DNA from 3 places in the Micromonospora zhanjiangensis genome. Region 2 is predicted to be linked to each of the others. Evidence: riboswitches for the same ligand, from Rfam matches in the RefSeq annotation. Region 2 holds a riboswitch; each other region holds the start of a gene.
The links. A riboswitch is a leader RNA that binds a small molecule or an ion and turns the genes downstream of it on or off. The one in region 2 is predicted to bind cyclic di-AMP.
Positions count from the first base shown of each region.

Region 1: it holds a riboswitch for cyclic di-AMP, as region 2 does, so the genes downstream of both, ACFOX0_RS24015 (C39 family peptidase) here and ACFOX0_RS07075 (coiled-coil domain-containing protein) in region 2, are expected to answer to the same signal.
Region 3: it holds a riboswitch for cyclic di-AMP, as region 2 does, so the genes downstream of both, ACFOX0_RS10800 (C40 family peptidase) here and ACFOX0_RS07075 (coiled-coil domain-containing protein) in region 2, are expected to answer to the same signal.

Region 1 is NZ_JBHSBN010000020.1:24,245-27,489, forward strand. Features, by position in the region: gene dnaE (DNA polymerase III subunit alpha) at 1-59, opposite strand, end outside; gene ACFOX0_RS24010 (roadblock/LC7 domain-containing protein) at 264-686, shown strand; gene ACFOX0_RS24015 (C39 family peptidase) at 843-1,649, opposite strand; cyclic di-AMP (ydaO/yuaA leader) riboswitch at 2,016-2,158, opposite strand; gene ACFOX0_RS24020 (DedA family protein) at 2,569-3,245, shown strand, end outside.
Region 2 is NZ_JBHSBN010000003.1:248,095-251,339, reverse strand. Features, by position in the region: gene ACFOX0_RS07080 (SRPBCC family protein) at 87-539, shown strand; gene ACFOX0_RS07075 (coiled-coil domain-containing protein) at 797-1,837, opposite strand; cyclic di-AMP (ydaO/yuaA leader) riboswitch at 1,840-1,970, opposite strand; gene ACFOX0_RS07070 (cation diffusion facilitator family transporter) at 2,154-3,071, opposite strand; gene ACFOX0_RS07065 (hypothetical protein) at 3,199-3,245, opposite strand, start outside.
Region 3 is NZ_JBHSBN010000006.1:6,428-9,672, reverse strand. Features, by position in the region: gene ACFOX0_RS10805 (N-acetylmuramoyl-L-alanine amidase) at 1-680, opposite strand, end outside; cyclic di-AMP (ydaO/yuaA leader) riboswitch at 936-1,079, shown strand; gene ACFOX0_RS10800 (C40 family peptidase) at 1,164-2,123, shown strand; gene dcd (dCTP deaminase) at 2,203-2,781, opposite strand; gene ACFOX0_RS10790 (DUF488 domain-containing protein) at 3,008-3,245, shown strand, end outside.

The sequences.
Region 1 (3,245 bases), on a different contig from region 2:
GCGCCGTCGAGCATCGAGTACTCGGTGTGTACGTGCAGGTGCGCGAACGAATCGCTCATCGCGGCGTCCCCCGGGGTTGTCGAACTGGAGCGGATCAGCGTGCCGGCCCACCCTATCGGGGTTGCCGTCGGTGGCCGACCGGCCACGCACGGGCCATTCGGGCGACTCCGGCGGAAAAGGGTTCGGGCGGTACCGCGAGTTCGTGTAACGCCCGGGTAGGCTCAGCGGGCGCCCCCGCCTGACGCCGCGAGAGGACCGCGCCTGTGACGCATTCCTGGACCCTGACCGACGACCTGACCCGGAAGCTCGACGACCTCGTCGACCGGGTCACCGAGGCGGAGTTGGCGATGGTGCTGTCCCCCGACGGCCTGTTGCTCGGCACCTCTCGCGGGGTCGACCAGGAGGTCGCCGAACAGGTGGTCTGCGTGGCCGCAGGGTTGCAGGGGTTGGCATTGGCCGCCGGCCGGCTCACCGACAACGGCGGGGTCCAACAGATCATCGTGCAGATGGCCGAGGCGTACCTCTTCCTCGCCACCACCCGCGGCGGTGCGCTGCTGGCGGTGCGGTTCACCGCCGACGCGGAGATCGCCGACGTCGCGTACGAGGTGGCGCTGTTCGCCAACCAGTCGCACCACGACCTGCCGGCGGAGTTGGAGTCCGCGGTCCGCTCGCCGGCCCGCGACTGACCGTCCGCCCCACCCGCCTCCGACCGCCCGGCGGCCGACCGATCGACCGGTCCGGGCTGCGGTCGCACCGCCCCGGGCCGGCACACCACCGGCGGCCGGCCCGGTTCGGTGAACCGGGCCGGCCGAGGGGAAGCGGGCTGACGCCCGCGCGTCGGATCAGGCCGAGTAACCGTGGCCGGCGGCCCAGCCGGTGACGTCGGCGGTGGTCATCCAGTACAAGCTGACGTCCGGGTTGGCCGGGTCGGCGAGCTTGAGGGTCCGGCCGTTGTCCCGGTAGCCCACCACGGTCAGGTAGTGGCCGCCGTCGTAGCTGTGCCAGCCACCGTCGAGGTCGGTACGGGTACCGGCGACGTTCACCACCGGGACGTACCCCTGGGTGATGGCCCGCACCACGTCGGCCCGCATCCGGTCGGCCTCGGCGGCGCTGCCACCCTTGACGGTCCGGGTCCGGTAGAAGTCGGTGCCGATGACCGCGTTCAGCACCCGGGTGGTGTCCTCGGCGGAGTCGGTACCCCTCTCGGTGGTGCCCAGCCGGCTGGCGACGGCGTCCTGGCTGGGGCTCTTGCCCTTGGCGGTGAGCGCGATCCGGGTGGCCGCCGGGCCGCAGTAGTAGTAGTTGATCTGAGCCTGGTACTCGTACGCCAGGGTCTTGGACGCCGGGGGCTTGGGCTTCGGCGCGGGTGGGGGCGGTGGGGGTGTCGTCGGGGACGCGGCGGCCGAGGGCTGCGCGGGTGTCGGCGAGGCGGGGCCGGTGGTGGCCGGTGCCGGCTCGGTCTGGCCGGCCGGTGCCAGTTCGGCGGCGACCGGGCCGGACGGGCCGGGGACGGTCGCCAGGCCCTGGACGGCCAGGATCCCGGCGGTGAGGGCCGCCACGAGGGCCACCCCGGAGCCGGCCGTCAGCCGGACGGTGCGACCGGACGGGCGGAGCCGTCGTCGGGTGCGTTGCGTCACGTAATCCTCCACAGATGTTCCGGTTTCGGATCGCGGTGAGGCGATCGGAAGCGCGGGGTCAGGTCGGCCCGGCGGCGCGTCGACATGGCGATGTCCGGTCGGTGGTGGAGGTCAGGTCGGGGCACCCGGGGACCGCCCGTCGGGCGACGGGCGCACGGAACCGTCCGCCACCGCCGCGCGGTGGTGGGCGTCGTCCTCGATGTGATCGCCGGGCGCGGGTCCCGGCGGGTACGACCGTCCTCGCCGCCACCGACCGTCGACGGGTCGGTTGGCCGGTCCGGGCGTTACGACCCGGCGGGGCGGGCGGCCTGGGACACGGGTATGCGGCGGGGGGATCCGGGGGATCGACCGCGGCTCGTGCTGCGCTTCACGAACGTGCTCTCCTTCCGAGACCGCCTACCGGGTTAGCTGACGGATTCGGGCGGGAAGGCCGCCCTACCGCGGGCTTGCGCCCGACGGATTCACCCCAGACGTGCAGTGGGTCCCCGGCTCGTGAGTTCACGACTCAGCGGGCCCGCTCCGGTGTCACCCACGGTGACCAGGGGCCAGAGCGGACGGGCCGACAGTACCGACCGGGAATATCCCTGCCAACCCCGCTTGACCAGCGGAAACGGTGATCTGGGTCGGCACTTTGGTCGATCCGGAAGGCGTCGATCTTTGTTTCACTCAGAGTTACTGGGTAGAGCGGTCGCCCCGGGTCGCGACCGGTAGCCCAATGACCAGAACCGACATGTCGGACATCGCCCGTGGCACCGACCCGGCACGGCGGAGAAGTCCCGGTGACCATCGAGACGAAACCGTTACCTGATCCGGCGGTCGGGCCCGCTCCGGCGGATGGTGCCGCGATCGGGCGACGGGGTCGAATCCTGAGCTGCGTGCCGGGTAGATTCAGCGCCTGAGTCGAAGGGTGGACCGGTTGCATCACGTGGAAATGTGGCTCTCAACCCTGCCGCCGGCCGGGGTGTACCTGCTGGTCGGCCTGATCATCGGGCTGGAGAGCATGGGCATCCCGCTGCCCGGCGAGATCGCACTGGTCAGCGCCGCTTTGATCGCGGCCACCGGCGTGGTCGCCCCGGAGTGGGTGGCCGGCGCCGCCGCCCTGGGGGCCATCGTCGGCGACTCCGTCGGGTACGCCGTGGGCCGGCGCGGCGGCCGGCCGCTGCTGGAACGCCTGGGCCGCCGGTTCCCCCGCCATCTCGGTCCGAGCCACCTGCTGCGCGCCGAGGAGATGTTCGGTCGATGGGGTGTCTGGGCGGTTTTCTTCGGCCGGTTCGTCGCCCTGCTGCGCATCCTGGCCGGACCGCTGGCCGGCGCGCTGCGGGTGCCGTACCGGAAGTTCCTGATCGCCAACGCCGCCGGCGGTCTGCTCTGGGCCTTCGGCACCACCTACCTGCTGTTCTACCTCGGTCGCGTCGCGGAACGGTGGCTCAAGGACTTCTCCTGGGCCGCGCTCGTGGTGGCGGTGCTGGCCGGGATCGGCAGCACCCTCTGGCTGCGGCGGCGGGCCGCCCGGCACGCCGCCGCGGACGAGCCGACCGGCGCACCGGCGGAGCCGGAGGTCGCCGGGTCGCCCGTCGGGACGCCGGAGCACGCGAACCCCCACGAGCC
Region 2 (3,245 bases):
TCGCGCGTTATGCGGCCGGTCCCGTCGACCGTGGCGGCGTCGGGGACAATGGCCGGACGATCCCGCGGCGAGAGGCGGTCCGGACCGTGCGCGAAGGCACCTTCCAGTACACGATCCAGGCCCGCTGCACGCCGGAGCGCGCGATGCGGACGGTGGCCGAGCTCGACCGGCACCGGGAACTGCATCCGCTGATCGTCGCCGTCCGGGCGGTGCCGCCGGCTCCGGGCGCGCTGCGCGGCTGGCTCATCACCGACCGGTTGGCGTGCGGGCCGTTCCGGTTCCCGATCACCTACCGGGTCGACCTGCTCAGTCGGGACGATCACCAGCTGGTGATGGTGGCCCGCCAGCGACCCGCCACCACGGTACGCAACCACACCACGGTCACGCCCGAGCCGGACGGGCTGGTCCGGATCGACGTCACGATCACCCTCGCCGCGCCGACCCCGCTCTTCGGGTACGCCTTCCGCCAGGCCCGCGCCGCCCACCTGATCCTGGCCACCCGGACCCGCGCCGCCCTGGAGGCGGAACCCTCCGAATGACAGCGGCCCTCAGCTCGGGCCGAGGGCGACGGCGGCGCGCAACGTCGCGTCCCGCAGCGCGGTGCACCGGCGGACGTTGGCCAGCCGGTTGACCGTGCGGGACACCCGGGCCAGGCGCTGCACCGGGCGGCGTCGCAGCCGGTCGTAGTCGGCCAGGGCCCGCCCGCCGGGGCGACCGCGGGCGGGCGTGGAGTCGCTGCTGCGCGGACTGCTCGACCGCGACTGACGGCGGTCGAGCCGTCCGCGCCAAGCGCCGGTCAGACCACGGACAGGTGTACGTGGTTGGTGTGGTCGCTGGACGGGTCGCCGTTGCCGCTGGTGTACGCCTGCCAACCACTGCTGGGCAGCCAGATCTGTTTGAACCAGATCACGTACAGCACGGCGAGCCGGTCGGCGTTCTTCACGAAGTACGCCGCCAGGTTGTTGCCGTACGTCCGGTCGCCGCCGGACGCGACCCCGCCGAAGCCACCCTTCTGGGCGGCGAAGTCACAGGCCCGCCCCTTCGGGTGCTCGCCCGACCCGCCGTCGCGGTGACAGGAGACGAACCGGGTGAAGCCGGCCGCCTTGGCCTGGTTCATCGCGTGCAGGGTGCGCGGCGTGATGCAGCCGTCGGTGGTCGGGTCGTTGACGCTGCACGACTCGCTCGGCCAGGAGCCGTCGGAGTTGCGCGGCGCGGCCTTCGCGGCGCTGCTGCTCGTGCCGCTGACCCCGGCGCTGGCCCCGCCGCCGCCGTTCGCGGCGAGCGCCCGCTCGGCCTGCTGCTTGCGCTTGGCCATGGCCGCGACCTGCTTGCGCTGTTCCAGGATCTCCTGGTCGATCGCGGTCTTCGCGCGGGCCGCCTGGTCCCGGGTCTCGACCAGGGCGCGGACCTCCCGGTCCTGGTTGGAGGCGACCGCGCCGAGCCGGGAGGCCCGGTTCAGGAAGCCGTCCGGCGAACCGCTCTCCAGCAGCGCCGAGACCCGGCTGAGCCGGCCGGTCCGGTACGCGACGTCGGCCAGCTCGCCCACGGTCCGGTTGCGGGTCGTGAGGTCGGCCTCGATGGCCGCCAACCGGGTGGTGAGTTCCTGCTGCCGTTGGGTGGACTTCTTCACCGCCGCCTGGGCGTCGAGGAAGCCCTTGGACGCCGCGTCGAGTTGTTCCCGGAGGCTGGCGCTGCCGCCTTCGACGTCGCCCGGCGCGGCGAGGCCGCGGGTCGGGCCGGCGGCCGCGGCGCCGGCCGGAACGGCCGGCAGTCCGATCGCCAGGACGGCGGCGAGCAGTGCCGCGATCCGGACAGCCAATGGTGGTACGGGGGTCATGGACATCCTTCCGTCAGCCGCCGACCGGGTTAGCTGACGGGTTCGGGACGGAAGATCCCTACCGCTGACGCGGATGCACCCCACGTACGTGGTTCCCCGGCTCGCCGCTTGGGCGATTAGGCGACGGCCACCGCAGGCGCCGGAGGGCGCCGCCCGGCGGAGACCGCCGCCGAGCTTACCGGCACCTTCCGGGCAGACGCAGCAAATGCCCGCCGCGTCGGCGGCGCAACATGCCGATATGCCGGACATAATCGGGCGCGGCGCCGCCGCCCGGCCGGAAACTTAAGGCGCCCCTAATCGACCCGGTCGCGCACCGTCACCAGCTCTGCGGGCCGCACGCGTCGTCCGGCGGGGCTCCGGGCTCGACCTGGAGGGTGGCGTGCTCGATGTGGAAGTCGTCCCGCAGCGCGGTCCGCGCCTCGGCCAGCACCGTCCCGACCTCGCTGCCGCTGGACACGGTCAGGTGGGCGGAGGCGACCTCCATGCCCGAGGTGAGGGTCCAGACGTGCAGGTCGTGCACGTCGGTGACGCCCCGTACCGCGCACAGCCGGGCCTGCACCGCCGGCACGTCCAGGTGCTCCGGCGCGGCCTGCACCAGGATGCGCAGCGCGGCCCGCCCCAGCCGCCAGGTGCGCGGCAGGATGAACAGCCCGATTCCCACGGCCACCACCGGGTCGGCCCACCACCAGTCGGTGACCGCGATCACGGCGGCCGCGGCGATCACGCCGGCCGAGCCGAGCAGGTCGCCGAGCACCTCCAGGTACGCGCCGCGCAGGTTGATGCTCTCCTCGGCCCCGCGCCGCAGCAGCCCGAACGCGACCAGGTTGACCAGCAGACCACCGACGGCCACCACGAGCATCGGGGTGCTGCGTACCTCGGGCGGCTCGCCGAACCGACGGACCGCCTCGACCAGCACGTAGATCGCCACGCCGAAGAGCAGGACCGCGTTCGCGAGCGCGGCCAGCACCTCCAGCCGGTAGAGCCCGAAGGTGCGCTGCGGGTCGTCCCGCCGGCGCCGGCCCGCGGTGATCGCCGCGAGCGCCATGCCGATCCCGAGCACGTCGGTGAACATGTGCCCGGCGTCCGAGAGCAGGGCCAGCGAGCCGATCGCCAGGGCGGCGGCCGCCTCGACGACCATGTACGCGGCGAGCAGGGCGAAGGTGGCCCAGAGGCGGCCCCGGTGCCGCTCCGCGGCGCGCAGGACCTGCGTGCCGTGGTCATGACCTGCGCCCACGCCCCATACCTTCCGCCAGCGATCCGACTCCGACCCAATATATGCTCACATCGCGATGTGTGCAAAAGAGTCCCGGATCCCGGACCGCGCCGGCGACGGCCGCCGCCCGCTCAGCGCCCCGGGGCCGTCACCGCCTCGGGCCGATCTCCCGGATCGGCCGCTTCAGGTGGTAGC
Region 3 (3,245 bases), on a different contig from region 2:
CCGGCGCGGGCGGCCAGGGTGAGCCGGTGCCCGTCGTCGGTCACCCGGGTCATCCCGTCCCGGAGGGTGCCGTACACCTCGTCGGCGAAGCTGCCGGCGCCGTCCGCGGTGTCCGCGCCCGAGTACCGGGCCACCGCGCCGTACCAGGCCGCGGGGTCGCTGCCGGCTCCGGTCGGGGCACCGAGACCCTTCTGGTACGACGCGAGCAGCGCGGCGCCGCCCCGGATGTTGGCGGCCGGCTGGGTACGTAGCGCCTCGGCCGCGCTGCCGGTCAGCCGGGCGGCGGCGTCCAGCGTCTGCAGGGCCGCCGCGGTGGGCGCGTCGGGATCGGGCGCCTGCGGCCCGGTGACCCGCAACGCGGGCCGCGAGTCGTCGCCCCGCGGGTCCTCGTCCGTGTCGACGTGACGGGCGGCGGTCAGCCCGGCGACGTACCGGCCGTCGGTGAGGTGCATCGGGCCGAACCCGCCGCCGGTGCTGGGCGTGCCGGCGTTGGTGTCCCAGCGCGATTCCAGGTAGGAGACGGCGAGCAGTACGCTCTCGGGCACGCCGAACTCGGCCGCCGCGGCGGCGTACTCCTGTTGCCGGCTGTCGGTCGGCGCGGCCGTCGCCGGCGTGGCGCCGGCGGGGGTGAGCGCCGCGGCGCCCACCAGCGCGGTGCTGAGCAGGATCCGCCTGCCCACGGGCACTCTCGGTCGGTGCATCGGACCTCCAAATCGGGGGTGGGTGACAGTGGTCACCCTCACCCCTGGCATGGCGGGTCGTCAATAGCTGCCGGTGCTGTGCCTGATAGCCGTAGGAAACCTTCACTGGTAATCGCGAATACCGTGCGTCATGAATAACGAATGAAGGTGTGTCGCGACTTGCAATTCACCGCTGCGTTTCCCTACTCTTGGTGACCGTCGATCCGGCGGTAGCTCGCCCATCCCGGGCGGCGGCGGGTCGACACGCCGAATCGTCACGCACGAGCCGGGGACCCAGGCAACACCGGGGTGAATCCGCAGCACCACCGCGGTAGGGCGCACCACTCTCCTCTCCGCCCGAACCCGTCAGCTAACCCGGTAGGCGGTCAGGGAGAAGGAGTACCGACCCCGGTGGCACACCATGCCCCGCGGTCCCGGTCCGTCCGGTCGGCGCCCGCCGACCGTGCGACCGCGCGACCGCGTTTGCGATGGTCCGTCATTTCCACCGCGTTCACCGCGGTAGCCAGCGCCGCCGCGCTGCTCATCGGCGCGGCCCCCGTCCACGCCGCGCCGTCGGTCAGCGACATCGAGAAGCAGATCGACACGGCGTGGAACGATCTCGAACCGACGATCGAGAAGCACAACGCCGTCAGCCAGGACCTGGCCAAGAAGAAGAAGCTGGCCGACGAGCTGGCCCGGAAGATCCAGCCCCTGCAGTTGCAGGTGGACCTGGCGATGAGCAAGGTCGGCGAGTTGGCGGTCCGGGCCTACAAGGGCGACGAGGCCTCGGCCCTGAACGCCATCCTGGCCACCGGCTCCCCGAAGGAGCTGATCAACAAGCTTGAGGTGCTCGACCAGTTCGCCCGCGACCAGCAGCAGGACGTCCAGGCGGTGGTCGACCTCAAGGCGAGGTACGCCGCGCAGAAGGCGCCGCTGGACCGACTGGTCGCCCAGCTGACCCGGACCGAGGCCGAACTGGCCAAGAAGAAGAAGGACATCGACACCGAGATCGCCCGGCTGCAGAAGCTGCGCCTGCAGGCGTACGGCAGCGGGGCGGGAGGTGTCTTCAAGCCGGCGCCCTGCCCGGCGAACTACCCGGGTGGCAACGCCGGAAAGGTGGTCAAGTTCGCCTGTGCGCAGATCGGCAAGCCGTACATCTGGGGTGCGTCCGGTCCGGGCAGCTACGACTGCTCGGGCCTGACCATGGCGGCCTGGGCCCAGGTCGGAGTCAACCTGCCGCACAACGCGGCCCAGCAGCACTCGCTGGTGAGGTCGGTCAGCCGGGCCGAACTGATACCCGGTGACCTGGTGTTCTACAACAACCTGGCGCACGTCGGGATGTACGTCGGCAACGGTTGGGTGGTGCACGCGCCGCAGAGCAACGACCACGTCCGGATGAGGAAGATCGACGGCGGCATCGTCGGCTACGGCCGACCGGGCTGACCGGCTCTTCCGATACCTGTCGCGAAGCCCTCCCCGCCGAACCCGGCGGGGAGGGCTTCCGCTCTCGCGCGGCGTCGGGTCAGGCGGTCGGCCAGGTGCGCCAGTTCTGCCAGGACCGGCTCGGGGTCGGTCCGCGCTGGCCCTGGTAGCGCGAGCCGTACACCGCGGAACCGTACGGATGCTCGGCCGGCGACGAGAGCCGGAAGATGCAGAGCTGACCGATCTTCATGCCCGGCCAGAGCTTGATCGGCAGGTTGGCCACGTTGGACAGCTCCAGCGTGACGTGCCCGGAGAAGCCGGGGTCGATGAACCCGGCCGTGGAGTGCGTCAACAGGCCCAGCCGACCCAGGGAACTCTTGCCCTCCAGCCGGCCGGCCAACTGGTCGCCGAGCGAGATGACCTCGTACGTGGAGGCCAGCACGAACTCGCCGGGGTGCAGCACGAAGGGCTCGCCGGCCGGCACCTCGACCAGTGACGTCAGGTCGTCCTGCTGGGTGGCCGGGTCGATGTGGGTGTAGAGGTGGTTGTTGAAGACCCGGAACAGGCGGTCCAGCCGGACGTCGATGCTGGACGGCTGCACCAGCGCCGGTTCGAACGGCTCCAGGGCCAGGTTGCCCGTCTTGATCTCGGAGACCAGGTCCCGGTCGGAGAGCAGCATCGTGCCAGCCTATCGAGCCGCCCCGCGGGGGAGTTGCCAGGTGTGACCGGGCTCGACAACTGATCGGCCTGATCGGTCCGGTTGGCCGATTGGGATCCTTCGTGCGGCTCCGCCAGCGGTTGTGGGCAGGCGCTGCGTTTGAGGATCCAAGGGCGGGGTAGGAGTCGATCGAGCACGGTGCCCCCGTACGGTTCCGGCTCGAGACCCACCTCAACGAAGCCGGCATATGACATCGCGGGAGATCTGGACGATCGGGCACTGGACGTGCCCGGAATCGGCGTTCCTCCAGCCATTGCACGCGCACGACATCGGGCTGCTCGCCGACGTGCGTGCGCAGCCCGGATCGCGACGCAACCCGCAGTTCGGGCGCGACGCGATGCCGCGTTGGCTGGTGCGGGCCGGCATCGACTACGTCCATCTGCCCGAACTGGGCGGTCGACGCCGCAAGCAGGACGTGGACCCTG